DNA from 2 places in the Agaribacillus sp. DX54 genome. Region 2 is predicted to be linked to the other one. Evidence: riboswitches for the same ligand, from Rfam matches in the RefSeq annotation. Region 2 holds a riboswitch; the other holds the start of a gene.

Region 1 (7,290 bases), on a different contig from region 2:
ATGTTATGAATAATATCGTTAAACTCAGAATAGCACATGTGTGTATGTATCTGGGTTTCATCCTTCACAGCGCTGGTGGCGATCCTGAAGGCTTTTACGGCCCATTTCAAATAGCTGTTCCAATCTGACTTTCTTAATGGCAAACCTTCCCGGATAGCAGGCTCATCTACCTGAATTACTTTAATACCGGCCCTTTCCAGATCCAGCACTTCATCGCAAATGGCCAGAGCAATCTGATTACAGGTTTCTGACCGTGGCTGATCGTTCCGGACAAATGACCATTGCAGGAGAGTAACCGGACCGGTTAGCATTCCTTTGACAGTTTTATCAGTTAAAGATTGGGCATATGATGACCATTCGACAGTCATAGACCGGGGCCTTTGTACATCGCCATAGATAATGGGTGGCTTGACACATCTCGATCCGTAACTTTGCACCCAACCATACCTTGTAAAAGCAAACCCATTCATTTTTTCTCCAAAATACTCAGCCATGTCATTGCGTTCGAATTCGCCATGTACAAGCACATCAAGGTCAATTTCCTCCTGCCAGCGTATGGTGGTTTCAATTTCTTTTTTCATGTAATCGACATACGACTGTTGGGTGGTTTCTCCTTTTTTATACTTCGACCTCCGGCGACGCACCTCAGTGGTTTGAGGAAATGAACCAATGGTAGTGGTTGGGAATTGGGGCAAACTCAGGGTTTTTCTTTGCAGTTCTTTTCTCCTGATATATGGTGATTGCCTCCTTACATCTGTCATGGCTACTTCCAGACTTCGCTTTTTGACATCCTCATTATGAATGAGTGTTGATCCCTGTCGCTCTTGCATAGTGGCTGAATTCCGGATAAAAACAGGGTCCTTAATGTAATCCCGGCCAGTAGCAGCCAGAGATTTGATAGTCACCACCTCATGCAGTTTTTGTTTGGCAAAAGCCAACCAAGGTTTGATTGCTGTCATCACCGTACTTTCATCCGTTTCCAGCTCCAAATCACAGGGGCAGTGGAGTAAAGAGCATGAAGGAGCAATCATGACCAATGCTTCTCCCCTTTTCCGGATAGCTTTGTGAACATATTCAATAGCGCTTTCAAAATCATTTTTCCAAATGTTTCTTCCATCGACCAACCCCAGCGACAAAGTCATGTCAGGAGATAACCGGTCTGAGTCCAATATATCATCCAATTGCGAAGCAGCCCTCACCAGATCTACATGAAGCACTTGTACAGGCAGGGAAAGACTCAACGCGAGATTATCCCTGAGCCCATCGAAATAGCTCGCAAGGATGATGTTCAGATGGGGAAAGTACCGGTTGAATTCGCCGTAAACATACTTTAGTGCCTGCTTCTCCTTTTCATCCAAATCCATCGCAAGATAAGGCTCATCAAACTGCACATAGGTTGCGCCCAGATCATTTAGTTTTTCCAGGATTTCCAGATAAACGGGAAGAAGTTTAGCGATCAATTCAATCCGGTGAAACCCTTCCTCTTTTTCTTTCCCCAATAACAAATAGGAAACCGGGCCTATCAAAACAGGTTTGGTAATTATGCCAAGCGCTTTTGCCTCATTAAACTCATCAAAAGCTTTTGTGGACAAAAGTCGGAAGTGCTGATCTCTTTTGAATTCCGGTACAATATAATGGTAGTTGGTATCAAACCATTTGGTCATTTCCATCGCAGTGATATCCAATCCATCTTGTTGAAATCCCCGTGCCATGGCGAAGTACAGTTCTTTGTCATCACCATTTGCAGAAAGATCACGATACCGGTCCGGTATTGCCCCGACTATCAAAGACATATCCAGCACCTGATCATAAAATGAAAAATCATTCGATGGTATGATGTCGATGCCGGCATCTCTTTGTATCTGCCAGTTTTTTAATCGAATTTGTTTTCCAGCTTCCAATAGTTCATCGAGGGAAATTTTTTCAGCCCAGAATTGTTCGCAGGCTTTTTTGAGCTCTCGCCGGCTACCAATTCTCGGATAGCCAAGATTGTGTGTTTTCATTTTTAAAGCTTTTAAATAATTAAAAAATTAGTTAAAAGCCCTTTGGCTCAATTTCACAATTCTTTAAGAAGTTTTAGGTATGCAGGGCAAATGGTCAGGCGCCTGTATTGTACCCATTTGAAAAGCAGAACATTATGTCTTCTTTGATCAAAACTTCAAATCGCGAAAGAATTGTCAAATCCTATACAAGTTAGGTCGATGATGGCAGGTTTCCTGGCTTTCCTGACTAGTTGCCCGCCTTCTCATCTTCCATGATAACATCACAAAAGAAAATGGCCTTGTGGACAAAAGCATACTATCCCAATGGTATAATATCGGGATCAGGATTACAGTTGCGCGTCAGCTCGTGATTTTCACACAATTCCCTTTTAATTCCGGCTTCCACCGGTCACCTTAATCGATTTTGATTAAGAAATCAAGTAAAGAACTTGTGCGTAAATATAAGACATCCATTTTAATTATTCATATTTTAATACTTCAACAGGGCTGGCCCTGGAAATACTCAGGCTGTGATGCAATGGTAAACAAGCTCAGCAGAATATTAAACTAAGGCTTCTGCCAATTCTGCGCCATTTGCAAGTAGTTGGTTTGTAAAGTCTACCAGCAAAATCGAGTTTTTAATCTCAATGCCAATAAGGGCAATAAAACCGATAGCAGCCGTAAACGATAGCGGGTTACCGGTTATATAGAGGGCCGCCAAAGCACCAATCAATCCTAGCGGAATTACCGAAAGTACAATCAAAGAACTCTTGAATGAACCGAACTCCAGGATCAGGATCAGAATAAATAGTACAGCAACAATGAGTCCTTTTAAACTAAAAAGAAACGGGCTATTTCATCAATCCCTGGTAGGCATTAGCCACTGACAGTACTTTGTCATCCACCATTACCAACACCCATATTCTCTGGTACTGGGCTCCTTCAAAATTGTCCGGCACCTGCCAGTCGAGTTGTTTTGAAATAAACAAATATCCCGGAATATCCTGCCCTTGGGGCTCCCATTTCATAGCAGGAAGTCCATAGTCCATTCCCCGGCCCATACTATAAAGATTTCCTTTTGAATATCCTTTTTGCCAAACCCCTATCCATGGATCCAATATTTTATGATTAGCTTCTCCTGGCATGAGGGTTCCATAGGTAAACAGGTTTCTACGTGGCCACTCCAGCAATGACTCCAGGTAGTCTTCAACATTTTCATCAAGGGGGGGCGATACCTCATAATTTGAAATATATTTCCCTATTTTTTTAAAAAATGCATGATCTAAAGGTCTTTTATCAAGCTTGCATTCATTGACTTCGGTCAAAAGTTTATTCAGTGTTTTTTCTGTAAATGATCGAATCATGAACTGGAAACCTGTAAGTCATCTAACTACTGGAAGATACCTATATCGAGCAATAGTAAGAAATATTTTTAATAAATTTCCGGTACAGGGAAACCATTCGGACAAAAGCTATTTTGAAAATTCTATAGAAAGTCGATATTATGTACTTTCCATGTTCAATAACAAAGTCCTTTTGAGTCCGTTTGCAATAATAACTGTCATGATGATATTAAATTTAGGCAGCTATTTTACAAAATAGTGAAAAAAGGCAACAAGATGGTAGTATTATCGTAGATGATAGTATTACTATTATCAAATAATGTTTTGCTTTCATAACAAACAAATTGATTTTGATTTTTGTTTAACCGATATGCTTAAATTTAATTCCATTGATACACTTTCAAAGTCCGGGTATCTCCTTTGTGAAATGGTCAGACCGCCAGTCTTTTATCCACACCATTTAGCCTCTGGAGAGAATTCTGTCGAGAATAAGGCAAGAAAAGTTTGTAATGTAAACTACGAATTTCCAAACATGATAATATCAAATTTTGTCAGTAGTAAATAGCCTTTTATCCTCCGGAAAAAATCCGTTGTGGATGTATAGTAAAACTTTAAAATGAACAGTAATAATATTATCAAAATTATTAGGGAGGTAACACATCTCCTTGGGCAGGAGTACAATGAAACCATGCTTGGAGCCAAACAGGTATCCCAGAGAGAGTATGCTTTGGATGAGGTGGTTGAATTCAAGAGGGACCTGATCGAAGCCGGCAACCTTGTTCGTGTTATTTTCCTGGAAAACTCATTATCACTGGCTGAGTTTCCCGCTTTTATACAAAATGTAGAAATACCAGTAGTAGTTTTTTCAATGGAAGGTAACGACCTGGTTCCCGCTATTCTTTTTAAGGATAAAAGAAAGGTTAAACTCCAAAAACTGATTGAAAATGAACCAGTCATTGACTTCACACCGGAGTGCTGTCAAACATTTCTTATCAATGCTGATAACGACGTTATTTTTCTAGGCGTTTTTTCATACAAAAGCCTCGTAAGTGACGACCCCGAGGAGGAAGAGAAAGGAAAGCCCTTTACACCTATGAGAAGGCTGATCAGGTTGCTTTCTGAAGAAAAAAAGGATATTATCAATATTTTCATCTACGCCATTTTTATTGGCCTCATAGGGCTTACTCTGCCATTGGGCATACAGGCGACGATTGAACTGGTTTCGGGGGGTGTTGTAGTTAGTTCGGTTTATATATTAATAGCTTTGGTCATTATTGGTGTGCTCGCGGCGGGAGGTTTGCAGGTGATGCAGATTACCATTGTGGAATACCTCCAGCGACGAATTTTCACCAAGGCCGCCCTGGAATTTGCTTTCAGAGTGCCAAGGATAAAGGTTGAATCCATTCTCAACCAATATGCGCCTGAGTTAATGAACCGGTTTTTCGATGTATTGACACTCCAAAAAGGACTTCCAAAACTATTGATAGACCTGACAGCAGGTGCTATGCAGATCTTTTTCGGTCTCGTCCTCTTATCTTTCTACCATCCTTTTTTCGTCTTTTTCGGCCTGGTGCTGGTGGGCACACTAGCCCTTATTTTTTACCTTACAGGTCCAAAAGGATTGAGGACGTCAATCAAGGAATCGAAATTTAAGTATAAGGTAGTTTACTGGCTAGAGGAGCTGGCCAGGACCATTAATTCTTTTAAATTATCCGGAAACACTACCTTACCGATCAAAAAGACCGAGTACAATGTAAACAGTTATCTGAAAAATAGAAAAGCCCACTTCAAAGTACTGATCAGCCAGTATATGTACATTATTCTTTTCAAGGCTGTCATTACCGGAGGTTTGTTGATTATTGGTACTATTCTGGTGATACAGCGTGAAATTACACTCGGACAATTTGTAGCCTCGGAAGTGATTATTATTCTTATTCTGGGCTCTGTGGAAAAAATCATCCTGTACATGGAAGTGATTTATGACCTGTTGACAGCAGTAGACAAAATTGCCCATGTTACTGACCTTCCGTTGGAGAAAAGTGGTGGTATTGACATGTCCAGAAATTTGAATGGCAAAGGATTTTCTATTGATGTTCATAACCTGAAATACAAATATCCTAACACTGGAAAGTATGCGTTAAACGGTGTAAATCTTAAAATACGGCCCGGTGAAAAGGTCTGTATCGCTGGGAGCAGTGAATCCGGAAAAACCACGCTGACCAATACGCTGTCGGGACTTCATTATGGATATGAGGGAATTGTGACAATTAACAATATCTCATTGCGGGATCTTGATTTGAACAATTTAAGGGACTTGATAGGGAAAAATGTATCACAGGAGGACATATTTGACGGCACCATACTGGAAAACATCCTGGTAGGAAAGCCTCATGCGGAAGCTGAACGGGCTATAGAATCTATCAGGATGGTAGGGCTCGATGAAGTTATTAATCAAATGCCTGAAGGACTGAACACCCACATTGTCAGTGGTGGAAAGGGATTCTCCAGTTCATTCATTAACAGGCTTATTCTGGCCAGATGTCTGGCAAAAAAGCCAAGATTACTTATTTTGAATGATTATTTTGTGCCTTTTCAGAAGCCAGATAAACTGGAACTCATCAGCCTTTTGACCAAAAAAGAACATAACTGGACACTTTTGGCCATTTCCAATGACCCCATCATTATGGCAGCCTGTGATACGGTAGTGGTTATGGAAGGCGGAAACATAAAGGCACACGGCCCGTATGAAGAATTGCTAAAGAACAATGCAATAACGAACTTTATATCTGAATAGAAACTTTAAAAACATGCTGAATATATCCCGACCGAATATAAAAAAAGATACTGACCAGGAGAAATACTATGTGCTGAAAACGCTGAAAACTCCGGGTGCAGGCAGAATTCTGGCCAGGTTGTTGCTGATTGTAGGGTTTCTTTTCTTTCTTTTTCTCTTCTTACCCTGGCAACAAAACATCAGAGGCACAGGGCTTGTCACGGCTTTTACACCACAGGACCGGCCTCAAACGGTAGAATCAGCTATAGCAGGTAGAATTGCTAACTGGAAAATACGTGAAGGGCAATTCGTGCGGCAGGGGGATACTATTTTGACGCTGGCCGAAGTGAAAGATAAATTTTTTGATCCGGAATTGTTGCTGCGTCTTAAGGAGCAAATAAATGCAAAACAATCAAGTATCGACTCAAAAGGCGAAAAAGTGGAAGCCCTACAGGATCAGATCAGGGCCCTTAACGAAGCCCTTGAGGTGAAAGTTGAGCAAGCCGAAAACAAATTTTTGCAGGCGCGGCTCAAGCTTACCAGCGATAGTGTAGACTATGAGGCGGAGAAGATCAGATTTAAAAACTTTCACAATCAATATGAACGAAACAAGAATCTGTATGATGCTGGTAACATCGCCCTCACTAAATTTCAGGACATTGAATCAAAATTTCAGGAAAGCAAAATGAAGCGGATTTCCGCTGAAAACAAGTTTCTTGAGGCTAAAGCTGAGCTAATTAATGCCCGTGTACAAATTACTGGTGTAAATGCCGAATATGCCGACAAAATCAGTAAAGCCAGATCCGATCTGAACGCAACATTGGCCGAGTTGTATGATGGGCAGGGAAGCCTTGCCAAAATGAGAAACGAATATGCCAATATGGAGATAAGAAATCAACAATACCAGCTAATCGCTCCTCAAAGCGGCTTTCTGGTGAGGACCATGAAGGCCGGATTGGGCGAAACCATCAAGGAAGGTGAGGCAGTAGCCACGATCATGCCATCTACGCCTGATATAGCAGTTGAAATGTACGTTAAGGCCATGGATGTACCGCTGCTTTCCAAAGGCCGGAAGGTAAGAATCCTGTTTGATGGCTGGCCCGCTTTGCAGTTTTCAGGATGGCCCAGTGTCTCAGTAGGAACTTTTGGTGGAATTGTGCAGGTGATCGACTATGTGAACAGCACAGGAGGT
Region 2 (7,290 bases):
GCCTTCTATCGCACGCACAGCTAGCGCCGTACCTCCCAGGTATTGAAAAAAGTCATCGTTATCGAGACTGGCGTACAAGTGCGATGTACGGCTGTGTAGCACGGCCTTTGTTCCCGTAAGGCTTTGCTTGAAGAGTGTAAGCAGCACAGAATCACTGACGGGTTCGTTTCCCCAGAAGGAACTGCTGTAAGGAAAGTGCATACGATTCATAAATACATTGGCCACTTCCTTTTCATCTTCCCAGCTTCCTGATGCATCGATCACCGTGTTGGTTCCTGTACCATAAGCGCCATCAGGTGTCGAAAAAATTCTAACTTCCGAAAGTGCCGCAGCCATTTGTTGTTCAACACCTCTTTCGATCATCGTTTTGTAATAATGCTGCGTATTCCGTCTGACATAATTGTCCACTTCATCTTGTTGTGAGGCCAATTTGACTGCCTTATCCAGCAATAACACCAACTGAGGAAATATATCCCGATAAAGACCGGAAGGGATCAGTACTACATCTATGCGTGGACGTTTCAACAAACGGCGGGGAATTACTTTCAAATCAGTTACTTTACCATAGCCATCATAAACCGGTTTTACTCCCAGCAAGCTCAGGATTTGTGATTCCATAATGCCCTCGTTTCGGATGCACTCGGTAGACCACAGGTTAAAAGCCAGTTTGTCAGGCAATTCGCCATTGTGCTCCTTACGGTAGGTTTGAATAAGATCATTGGCGAGGCGTTCTCCTTCTTTGTATACCTCCGCTGAAGGGACGTAATCTGCATCGAAGGCATAGAAATTTTTACCCGTGGGTAAAGAGTTGGGATTACGAAGAGGATCGTTTCCTGTAGATGCAGGAATGTATTTTCCATCCAAAGCAGCTACAAGTGCGCTGAGTTCAGATTCTGCACTAGCCATAATACGCTCCCTGATATCTTCTGCATATGCTTTGCGTTCCTTCTCGCTTAGCCCTTGTTTTTGTGAAACAATGGCTTGTACGTTTTTCTCGATATAGCGCTGTCGAGGCAGTTGTCCAAACGTATGTAACCCCAAAGGAGAATATTGTTCTTGTATTTCTTCAATATAATGTTCTAAATAATGCAATTGCGCATCATCAGCAATGGTATCCATGTCCAAATCAGCCAGAATGCCATATTCCTTCGCATACTTGTGTATTTCATTGAACTTGGCCTGTGCCAGGGCTGTACTTTTTGATTCTGCTATCTCGTGTTCAGAGATAAGCTGTTCCAGTTTTTTTAACACCGGATTGATATTGACCCTGTCAAAAGGAGGTGTCATGTGGTCAATAATGACTGCCCCGGAACGGCGTTTTGCTTGCAGGCCTTCCCCAACATCATCCACAATATATGGGTAGACATTTACTAAATCACCAATAAGCGCTTCTGAAGCATCGTTTTGATTTAACCCTGTTTCTTTTCCTGGGAGCCACTCAAGTGTACTATGCGTACCGAGGTGGATGACGGCATCTGCCCGGTAGCCATATTGCAAATAGAGATAAAAAGCGATGTACTGATGATGTGGAGGCACGGAAATATCATGGTGCATTACATCTAAATCTTGTGACCAACCGCGTACAGGTTGAGGGGTAAGCAGCACATTGCCATAACGAATGGATGGAATCACGAAGTATTTCTTGTTGTTTTTATCCGTCCAGATCATGATATTATTTTCTTCAGGCTTTCCCCATTGTTGCTCAATCTTATTTTTCAATGAGCTGGACAGCCTTGCATACCACTTCAGGTATAATTCCATGGGGATTAGGGTAGTATTTCCTTTTTCTACAAGCTTATCTATCTCTTTTGGGGCCCAATTACCGATGTTGAGCCCATATTTCGAAACATTTGAAAAAATGCTGTCTTTCGTGAGTGATTGATGGCCGACATGATAACCCTCACTTTTAAGACGTGTGAGTATGGAATGAATACTATTAGGTACTACGTTAAGATAACTTGCGCCTAAGAGTTCCTTCCCAGGCGGATGGCTATAATAAATCAGCGCAATTTCCTTTTTGCTATTGGGTTTATTTTGCAGGACATGTATTTTTTGCACTTTTTTCAGCAGCCGCTTTACCTGAAACACAATGGCATGTTTTGTTTTTCGCTGCATTAGTGAATCCGAAACTTCTCTGCTACTGGTTACAATGGGCTGTACCATTCCCATTTGCTCCGGTATGCTTAAGGAGTTGGTACGTTTATAAATTTTAATCCCCTGGTCGCTCAGCATCCACGCTTCAGCACCTTGGTTCACCTGGATCATATTAATTACCGGAATGCCCAGCTTTTCAAACGTTTCTCGGTTGGCATGTGGATTTGCACCTAACCAGGCCGATTGCGCCAATATTACTTCCGGAATAAGATGCTCGTTTTTGTCGTAAAAAAGTGGTCTGACATCGTCTTTGGTTGGGAATCCGTAGTAGAACAGTACATTGAAGCCATTATCTTCAAATTGCGTTGCGTATTCCTTAATGTGAATTAGTTGCTCCGATAAAAAATCACTTCGCCAAATATTAATGGCAATCCACGGGTTGCCTCTCATATAGGCGTGGTAGTTACTGCGATAAGATTCAAAGTCTGCATATATTTTTTTAGTTTGAATGTTGCACAGCGCAAATTCAGGCATGGGGATCGGAGTTTGCTTAGGAATGTCCAAACCGAGTGTGCGCTGACATTGATCCAACACCATACGTACCAGGTTATCACGCCCTGACTGTTCATAAAATTCGAGGGTTAGTGCATCCTGTTCAATATGCGTATGGCTACCCAGCCCCGCAGCTTCGTCCGAGCCTATCGCCAGCACCTTGGTTCCTGCTTTGGCCAACTGATTTAACAACGGCAGAGCGCTTGCTACTTTCGCAGGGTTGATGATGTCAATGAAAATCAGATGGTTGTCGCGCAACTGGTCATAAGTAAGCTGGTCCAGATCAGCGTAGTAATAGCATTTTACATTGGCCACTACCTTATAACCCTTAAGTACTTCTTTCACATGTTTAGCAGTGCTTTCACCCAGCAAGTGATAGGAATCGGACAATAGCAAAACAATGCTTACTTTGTGATCATCGGCCTGACTGTTAGTATTACTAAGCAGTAAAAAGAGGGCGGTGTAGAGAAGGTTTTTCATCATTTTTGGATTGTTATTTTTCAGGGATATAAATAATTCGTCCGTCCTCCAGTTCATAGGCCGTACCCAATTTCACCCCTTTGCCTGATTCTGTGGTTTCGGTTACCTTCTCTATTTTAATTTCTTTCCCCTTTTTAGTAATGATCTGTAATTCGCCATTAGGCATTGTTTTGGTAATAATTAATTCTGAATCCTGATTGAACAGATCAAGTGTGCTGTATGCCATAAACAGCGCAAAAAAAAGTGCAACGATGAACACCATACTAACATCAAAAAGGTTAGCCATACTGCTTATGGGGTCTGCTTCCGAAGAAAGCTCGTCATCGATAAAGGAATGTCTTCTTGAAATACTCATCTTCTCTTGTGTTTATGCGTTGATTAACTTTTCTTTTCCGTGTTCTGTACGCTCCCAATCCACCAGGCTTCTTTCACACATGCTTTCACATTCAAGGAGATCCTGCCTCATCCATTCTGTTTGCTTGTAATTCATCAGAAAAGCTGTCAGCCCGCAGGCCATACCCACTACGGTGGTGGTGAATGCCGTTACCATATTGGCCGACATAATCATAAGATCACCTTGTGACAATGAAGAAAGCGCTGTTCCCATGGGGATAAGTGTTCCCATGAGGCCAAGTGACGGGCCTGCTTTTATTACCAATCTATTATTGCTCAGGGATTTGATATAGGCTTGATGCCAACTACGGAGTTGATGTAAAAGATCGAATTCTATTGCTTTATAGGTAGAGGAGGGAGATTCGAAGTAAACTTTATGTTGTGCTTTGAACATATTGATTCTCTTAAAGTTATTGCTTCGTCTTTGCCTTAACTCACTCATAAACTTACCTGCTGCCACGGCCTGATGCGCCAATACCAAAAATATTCCAATAATAACCGGGTAGTAAAGCAAATTAGCAATGGCTAATAATGATGATTCTAAAATATTCATACGATTTAAAGTCTTGATTTTTCTTTCAAAACAAATCCTCCGAGCATGAGCATTACCAGCACGCCAAGAAGTATAAAGTTTTGTTGATTAACAATTGAAGAAATAGGAATGGTAGCCATAGGTTTCAGATTTTGCTGAATGCTTATGAGTACAGGCTCTAACACAAAAAATAAGGTAATGATTGTTCCTGCTTTTAGAAAATACTCCCGGACCTTTGTCAACCAAACAGACCATTTTTTAATCAACCAAAACAAAAGGCCAGCCACAGGAATAACCCCCACCCCCACCATTACATTTTGCCATTGCAAAAAAATGAGGGAGCAGCTCATAAAGGTTATCATACTACTGATGAGTGCGCGCTTCCATTTTGAAGGAGGGTTTACTGAGTGAAGCAGGTAATCTAAAACAAGCAGTAAAAACAGTATTAGCTGAATACTACCTTTCAGCTGGCTTTCAAAGAATATACAGGAAAAGGCAACCATTAAAAACACAATGGTGAAAGCCATCCAACCTCTCCTTTTGTCAGAAAGAAATTGCGCAGTGCCAGATGCTCCGTAGAGACTCAGAAAAAGCATTTGAAGACCTATAAGGACTAATTCGGCAGTCATTTCTTATTTCTGTTACTCGCTTTCCGAAATAAGATAGATGCCACATTGTAACGCCCAAACATTATCTGATAAGGATAATGCGATTTACTAGATTGGTACAAAGTATCATTTAGCCTTTATTCCCGAAAGCTTTGATAAAGTCGTGTTCCGGCAGGTCTCCTGGCTCGTCCGGTTTCCGAAGCCTTCCCATCCAAATATGCTGGGACAGTGGCCAATGAATTTCAGAAACATCCTCGAGGGACTAACAGTTGCGGGTACAGCTCCGGATTTTTCTACTGAATCACCGGATTCCCATATTAAGGTTTCCTTATAAAAAGGAAATCCACCAAAACGATGTAAAATTAGCATTTATTTGCAAATTTGAGATTTAATTTAGATAAATAGTTTAAGACAGATATATCCAAAATTTGAGCAGAAGTGAATCAATGGAAAAGATGAGGCCAATCATGATTGTGGGAACCGGATCTGATGTCGGGAAGAGCTGGGTGACTACAGGTATTTGTCGCTGGCTAAAAAAACATGGTTTTGCCCCTGCGCCTTTCAAGGCTCAAAACATGTCACTCAATAGTTTTTCTACGGCAGACGGGTTGGAAATTGGCAGGGCACAGGCGGTACAGGCTGGGGCCTGTCGGCTTGCACCCAGGGTAGAGATGAATCCTGTTTTATTAAAGCCTTCATCCACAAACCAATCTCAGGTTGTACTTTATGGAAAACCGATAGGCAACCAGACCGCCAGGGAGTACTTCTCCAATAACAAAAGCCAACTATTTGAAGAGGCTAAAAAGGCATTTTATACGCTAAACGATACTTATTGTCCCGTTGTGATGGAAGGGGCAGGAAGCATCAGCGAGTTGAACCTGAAGCACAGGGACATCACAAACATGAGAATGGCGCAAGTAGCTAACGCCTGTGTGTACCTTGTAGCTGATATCGATAAAGGCGGGATATTCGGAAGTGTTTATGGCACAATCGCTCTTTTGGAAGAATGGGAAAGAAAATTGATTAAGGGGATAATTGTCAATAAATTCCGAGGTGATATGACGCTTTTTGAAGAAGGAAAAACAATGCTCGATGAGTTGACGGCTACTCCCGTGCTTGGGGTGTTGCCTTATGCTTCGGACATTGTATTGGAAGAAGAAGACTCTGTGGCACTTAAACAAAGGAAAACCGCGGCCCAAAAGGATAAACTTAATGTAGCTATTGTACAACTGCATTATCTGTCAAACTATACGGACTTTCAAGCCATAGAGCAAGAACCGTTGATCAATCTGTATTATACCCGAGATCATGAAGAACTGAAAAAAGCAGATGTGCTCATCATACCAGGCACGAAAAACACCATTGAAGATCTGGTGGCTTTAAAGAAAGACGGGCTAACCGAAACCATCAAAGCGATGTATGGTAAGATTCCTGTTATTGGAATTTGCGGGGGGTATCAAATGATGGGGCAATGGATTAAGGACCCGTACGAAGTAGAAAGCAATAGAGGCAAAGAAGAGGGCCTTGGTTTGTTTGATGTTACCACTACGTTGACCAAAGAAAAAACCACCCTCCAGCAAGACTTTACATTCAAGAAGTATGACACCGCTTGTACTGGTTACGAGATCCACATGGGGGAGACTTCTGTGCCTGCTGGCAAGCATCTAAACATGGTTAATGGAACACCGGAAGGCTACTTTGATGGAGATAAAAGCTGGGGAACGTACTTTCACGGGATATTAGATAATCAAATTGTTGTAAACGAATTGTTGCATTTAAAATACAAGGAAGCCCAGGCCATGGATTATTTGACTTTTAAGGAAGCGCAGTATGAAAAGTTGTCGGACTGGATTGACCAACACCTGGATATGGATACTATCATAGAAAACAGCAAAAACAATGATTAATGGGCATGGGGACGATATTCATCTATATGGGGGAACTATAAAGCACAACTTTAGTTCCAACGTTTATTACAAGGGATGCCCACCTGAGCTACTTGCTGAGATGTCGTCTTATACACATGCCATACAAAGCTATCCCTCTCCTGCTGCCGAAGAACTAAGTGGCGTAGCTGCCGGCAAGTTTGATTTGCCAATGGATCAATGTCTGTTTACCAATGGTGCCACTGAGGCATTTTATCTCATTGCGCACGCATTCTCAAACAAATATGCCGCAATAGTAGCACCCACCTTTTCCGAATATGAAGATGCCTGTAAAATGTATGGATTAAATTGTGAACTGGTAGATAAGGCAGCACTTACACCTATTAATTATGACCTTGTTTTTATTGGCAATCCTAATAACCCGGACGGTAGCATTATCCCTACTATAGAATTAATAAAGCTAATTGAGCAAGCTCCCGATACAACCTTTGTGATAGACGAGGCATACATTGAATTTACTGTTCAACTCGAATCCCTTGCCCCTTTGGTAAAGCGTTTCACTAACCTGATTGTCGTCCGTTCCCTGACCAAAACCTTTTCCATCCCTGGCATCAGGTTGGGTTATGTAACCGCCTCATCAGCTATCATTACGCAACTTCTCACCAAAAAAATGCCCTGGAGTGTCAATGTGTTGGCGATACACGCAGGATTACAATTATTTAAACATTATGATCGCTGGCTATTC

The links. A riboswitch is a leader RNA that binds a small molecule or an ion and turns the genes downstream of it on or off. The one in region 2 is predicted to bind cobalamin.
Region 1: linked by a shared signal. The riboswitch ahead of metE (5-methyltetrahydropteroyltriglutamate--homocysteine S-methyltransferase) and the one ahead of AC04NP_RS19170 (hypothetical protein) in region 2 are both predicted to bind cobalamin.

Annotation. Positions count from the first base shown of each region.
Region 1 covers NZ_JBXEQE010000036.1:41,399-48,688, forward strand. The annotation lists gene metE (5-methyltetrahydropteroyltriglutamate--homocysteine S-methyltransferase) at 1-2,003, opposite strand, end outside; cobalamin riboswitch at 2,190-2,414, opposite strand; partial or broken gene AC04NP_RS26075 (efflux RND transporter permease subunit) at 2,551-2,808, opposite strand; gene AC04NP_RS26080 (gamma-glutamylcyclotransferase) at 2,834-3,346, opposite strand; gene AC04NP_RS26085 (peptidase domain-containing ABC transporter) at 3,942-6,119, shown strand; gene AC04NP_RS26090 (HlyD family secretion protein) at 6,133-7,290, shown strand, end outside.
Region 2 covers NZ_JBXEQE010000019.1:83,268-90,557, forward strand. The annotation lists gene AC04NP_RS19155 (cobaltochelatase subunit CobN) at 1-3,129, opposite strand, end outside; gene AC04NP_RS19160 (DUF2149 domain-containing protein) at 3,140-3,481, opposite strand; gene AC04NP_RS19165 (MotA/TolQ/ExbB proton channel family protein) at 3,494-4,072, opposite strand; gene AC04NP_RS19170 (hypothetical protein) at 4,078-4,680, opposite strand; cobalamin riboswitch at 4,813-5,025, opposite strand; gene AC04NP_RS19175 (cobyric acid synthase) at 5,088-6,566, shown strand; gene AC04NP_RS19180 (pyridoxal phosphate-dependent aminotransferase) at 6,559-7,290, shown strand, end outside.